DNA from 2 places in the Micromonospora sp. NPDC002389 genome. Region 2 is predicted to be linked to the other one. Evidence: predicted binding sites of a transcription regulator. Region 2 holds the regulator's gene; the other holds the start of a gene.
The links. The regulator HspR, encoded in region 2, represses chaperone genes until heat shock. The targets are predictions, from matches to a motif close to TTGAGTNNNNNNNACTCAA.
Positions count from the first base shown of each region.

Region 1: a site for HspR is predicted at 1,384-1,402, ahead of lon (endopeptidase La). Genes of this name have one in related genera too.

Region 1 covers NZ_JBEOWP010000008.1:190,215-192,609, reverse strand. Annotated here, with positions in the region: gene lon (endopeptidase La) at 1-1,360, opposite strand, end outside; gene ABT008_RS17565 (histone-like nucleoid-structuring protein Lsr2) at 1,627-1,971, shown strand; gene ABT008_RS17560 (hypothetical protein) at 2,044-2,395, opposite strand, start outside.
Region 2 covers NZ_JBEOWP010000009.1:276,433-278,827, forward strand. Annotated here, with positions in the region: gene ABT008_RS19535 (hypothetical protein) at 1-320, shown strand, start outside; gene ABT008_RS19540 (hypothetical protein) at 567-839, opposite strand; gene ABT008_RS19545 (heat shock protein transcriptional repressor HspR) at 1,021-1,458, opposite strand; gene dnaJ (molecular chaperone DnaJ) at 1,487-2,395, opposite strand, start outside.

The DNA of each region.
Region 1 (2,395 bases), on a different contig from region 2:
ACAGGTCGAGGTCGACCTCCAGGTAGTGGTCCCGGAAGGTGTGGTTCTGGGCCGGGTCGAGTACCTCCAGCAGGGCGGCGGCGGGGTCACCGGCGTACCCGACGGAGAGCTTGTCGACCTCGTCGAGCAGCACCACCGGGTTCATCGAGCCGGCCTCGCGCAGCGCCCGCACGATCCGGCCGGGCAGCGCGCCGACGTAGGTGCGCCGGTGGCCCCGGATCTCGGCCTCGTCGCGTACGCCGCCGAGGGAGACCCGGACGAACCTGCGGCCGAGCGCCCGGGCGACGGACTCGCCGAGGCTGGTCTTGCCGACGCCGGGCGGGCCCGCCAGGGCCAGCACCGCACCGGAGCCGCGACCGCCGACCACACCGAGGTTGCGGTCGGCCCGCCGGTTGCGCACCGCCAGGTACTCCAGGATGCGGTCCTTCACGTCGGCCAGGCCGGCGTGGTCGGCGTCGAGCACGGCCCGCGCCGCCGCCAGGTCGGTGTTGTCCTCGGTACGCGTGCTCCACGGCATCTCCAGCACCGTGTCGAGCCAGGTACGGATCCAGCCCGCCTCCGGGGAGGCGTCACTGGCCCGCTCCAGCTTGCCGACCTCGCGCAGTGCCGCCTCGCGTACCTTCTCGGGCAGGTCGGCGGACTCGACGCGGGCCCGGTAGTCGGCGGAGCCTTCCGGGGCGTCCTCGCCGAGTTCCTTGCGGATCGCGGCGAGTTGCTGGCGCAGCAGGAACTCCCGCTGCGACTTCTCCAACCCCTCGCGGACGTCGGAGTTGATCTGCTCGGTGACCTCCTGCTCGGCGAGGTGGTCCTTGACCCAGCCGACGAGCAGTTCCAGCCGGGCGGTGACGTCCGGCGCGGCGAGCAGTTCGGTCTTCTGCGCCAGGGTGAGCCAGGGCGCGTAGCCGGCCGAGTCGGCCAGTTCGGAGAGGTCGGTCATCCGCTCCATCGCGTCGATGACCTGCCATGCGCCGCGCTGTTGCAGCACGGAGGTCACCAGGGCGCGGTATTCGCGGGCCAGTTCCCGTGCCTTGCCGGCCGGGGCGGGCTCGTCGATCTCGGTCGCCTCGACCCAGAGCGCCGCGCCGGGCCCGGGCACCCCGGAGCCGATGCGGGCGCGGGCGAGGCCGCGGACGACTGCGGCGGGCTCGCCGCTGGGCAGCCGACCGACCTTCTCGATGGTGGCGATCGCGCCGACGGAGCCGTACTCGCCGTCGAGGCGGGGCACGGCGAGCAGCCTGCGGTCGCCGGTGGCGCGGGCCGCGTCGACGGCGGCCTGGGTGGTCGGGTCGAGGGTCACCGGGATGACCATGCCGGGCAGCAGTACCGCGTCGGTCAGTGGGAGTACCGGAAGAGTTGCCATCGAACACCTGCTATCGCATTGAGTTGAGCGTGTCTGACTCAAGTCGACGCGCGCCACCGTTGTTCCACGGTGTGACCCAGCACACGAACCACCCCGACCTTCAGGTGGCGCCGACACATCCGTACCGACCACGGGAACGCCGGGTAATCGGGATTTACGCGCGGCGCAAAACGCGAGAGCCGGCAAGCAGGGGCTTTTGTTGCGCAATTGCCGGGCGATGAGTCAAACTTTGACCACACCCCGCCAGACACAGGGAGTAATCGACGATGGCGAGAAAAGTAATCACGGTGCTGACTGACGACCTCGACGGCGGAAAGGCCGATCGGACGGTCGAGTTCAGCCTGGATGGCGTGAGCTACACCATCGACGTCTCCGACGAGAACGCGGGAGTCCTGCGCAAGGCGCTGGATCCGTTTATCAATGCGGGCCGACGGCTTGGACGCGGCAGCACCGACACCGGTCGCGGTCCGCGTCGGGTCACCGCTGCGGCCCCCGGAATGAACCGCGAGCAGAACCGCGCGATCCGGGAATGGGCGGTCAGCAACGGCTACAAGATTTCCGAGCGGGGTCGTATCCCGGTCGAGGTCGTCGAGGCGTACAAGAACCGCTGAACAGCGGCATCGCCACACAACGTCGCGGGCCGTCCGGAACGAGGTTCCGGACGGCCCGCGTGTCGTTTCGGGTCAGTTGACCTGGATCCGCACCGCGTCGAAGGCGGGGGTCTGGTTGGCCCGCTCCGACATCGGGATACGGTGCGAGCCGTCACCGGCCCAGACCGCGCACTGCGCGGTGCCGGAGTCCGGCAGACCCGGGATCTGGATGACCACGCTGTCCGGCTGGCGACCGCCGCCGCCGTCCTCGGTGGCCACGAAGAAGGCCGGTACCGGATCCGCCGCCGGCGCCTCGTCGGTGTTGTTCAGCATCCGGCAGGCGGTGTGGAAGTGGCCTCGGGTCAGGCCCTCACCGTTGAGCAGCGAGCTCTCCAGGTAGTAGCCACCCTGACCGGCCGGAAGGAACCGGTCCCGGACCAGGTTG
Region 2 (2,395 bases):
TGCCACCCGACTGGGACCTGCTGGTCTCCGGCGACCGGCTGGTGATGACGCTGTTCGACCTGGCGATGGACGCGCACTGCCCGGCCCGCCGGTTCGCGCTGCACTGCCTCTACATCTATGCCGCCGACGGGATCCGGACGAACTTCCGGGCACACCCGAAGCGACGCTTCCGCAAGCTGGTCGACCAGGCCGAGCGCAACGGCGACGAGATGATGCGCACTTGGGCGCACAACAGCCGGGTCCTGCTGTCGCGGCCGGAGCTGTTCGTGTATCGCGAGTGGTGTGAAGGTGGGTTGGTTCGCGAGGGTCGGCGGCTTTAGTGGTTGCTGTGGGGGGTGTGGCCCTACCGTGCCCGGCTCCGGGCGGTCAGGCTTGATCCCTGCGCCGGGCACGGTAGGGCCACACCCGGCGAGCGGAGAGACTGCCGCCGACACCCGCTGGGGGTGGACGTCTGTTGGGCGAGACCTTGGCGTGCCTGGGCAGCCGGGGGCGTGACTTGGGGGGTGTCGACGGGCCGGGAACCCCCGTGGCTCCCGGCCCGTACGTCTGTGGCCCCTCTTCGGTCTTCAGCGGGGTGGGCCGCCGTGTTCTCGGCGGTGCTGGTCGGTCCGTACCCGGCCGGCGCCGTGACCGGCTCGGCCCTGGCCTGGACCGGCGGACCGGCTGCCCGACTGGGTAGGGCCGGTGGATCGGCCGCCCTGGCCGCTGAACCGACCGCTGCGGACCTGGTCGGCGAACCGCCCCTTGGTGATCCGGTCGAAACGCCGTTGGACGTTCTCGGCCAACCTGTCGAATCGGCGTTCCGCCTGTTCGGCCACCTTCTTCGCCGCGTCCGTCATGGCTCCCCCCGCCAGCACCCAAGTCCGAATTGAGTTATTTGGGCCTGATTTTCAGGGTAACGGAGCCAGGTTGGGGACGGGGTGGATTCGGCCGGGTCCTGGCCGCGAACACGATCCCGCCCCGGCGCAGACACGATTCGGCCCCGGCGCGGTTGTCACCGCACCGGGGCCGGATCGATCGTCAGCGGCCGGGGCTGCGTCGGGGACGCCAGACCACCAGGGCCGTGGAGGTCTGGTTGGTCGGCACCAGGTCACGACCCGGGAAGCGGGCCAGCGACTCCAGCTCGGCGATCCGGCGGTACGCGGCCTCCAGCTCGGCCTCCAGGTGGGCGACCCGCTGCTGTGCCTGCTCGAACAGCCGCTCCAAGCCGATGATCCGCTTGATCCCGGCCAGGTTGACGCCGTCGTCCTGGCTGAGCCGCTGCACCTCGCGCAGCAGGACCACGTCCCGCACGCTGTAGCGGCGACCGCCACCGGCCGCCCGGCCGGCCTGCACCAGGCCCAGCCGGTCGTACTGTCGCAACGTCTGCGGGTGCATCCCCGCCATCCGCGCCGCGACCGAGATCATCAGCACCTTGGCCTCGTAGGTGGGGTCATCCGAACCGACGAACCCGTCCATCCCGTTCACCTCCGCACCGCTTCACCGATCATCCGCTCCGACGCACCCGCGCGTCGAGATGTTCCCGCGCCGCCGGCGGGGTCTGCTCGGCGAACGTCTCCAGGGCCGCGCGTGCCTCGTCGGAGACCCGGGCCGGCACCACCACGTCGAGCGTGACGAGCAGGTCCCCGGTCTGGCCGTCCCGACGGCTGACCCCCTTGCCCCGGGCCCGCAGGATCCGGCCACTCGGCGTACCCGCCGGCACCCGCAGGGTCACCGCGCCGTCGAGCGTCGGCACCCGCAGGTCGGTGCCGAGCACCGCCTCGGTGAAGGTGATCGGCACGGTCAGCGTGAGGTCGTCACCGGAGCGCCCGAACAGCTCGTCCGGCCGCACCTTGACGTGCACGAACAGGTCTCCCGCCGGGCCGCCGCGCTCGCCCGGCTCGCCCCGGCCCGCCAGCCGGATCCGCTGCCCGTCGGCCACTCCGGCGGGGAAACGGACGTTGAGCGTACGGGCCTTGGTGACGCCGCCCGTGCCCTGGCACTCCGGGCACTTCTCGTCGACCACGGTCCCGGCGCCCTGACAGTTGCGGCAGGGCTCGGCGAGGCTGAACGCACCCTGGTTGCGGTGGTTCACCCCGGCACCGTGGCAGACCTGGCAGGTCCTCGGCACGGTGCCCGGCTTCGCACCGTTGCCGTGGCAGGTGTCGCAGACCCCCGGTGCCCGCAACGTCAGCGGCAGGGTCACCCCCCGGACCGCGTCGTCGAAGTCGAGCGCCACCTCGGTCTCGATGTCGCGTCCCCGGGCCGGGCCGGTGGCGCCTCCGCCACCCGCGCCGCCCGAGAAGATCGAGCTGAACAGGTCCGAGATGCCGCCACCGGCGAACCGGCCACCGCCGGCCGACTGCGCGTTGCCGAACAGGTCGGAGACGTCGAACGGCATGCCGCCGGGCTGGCC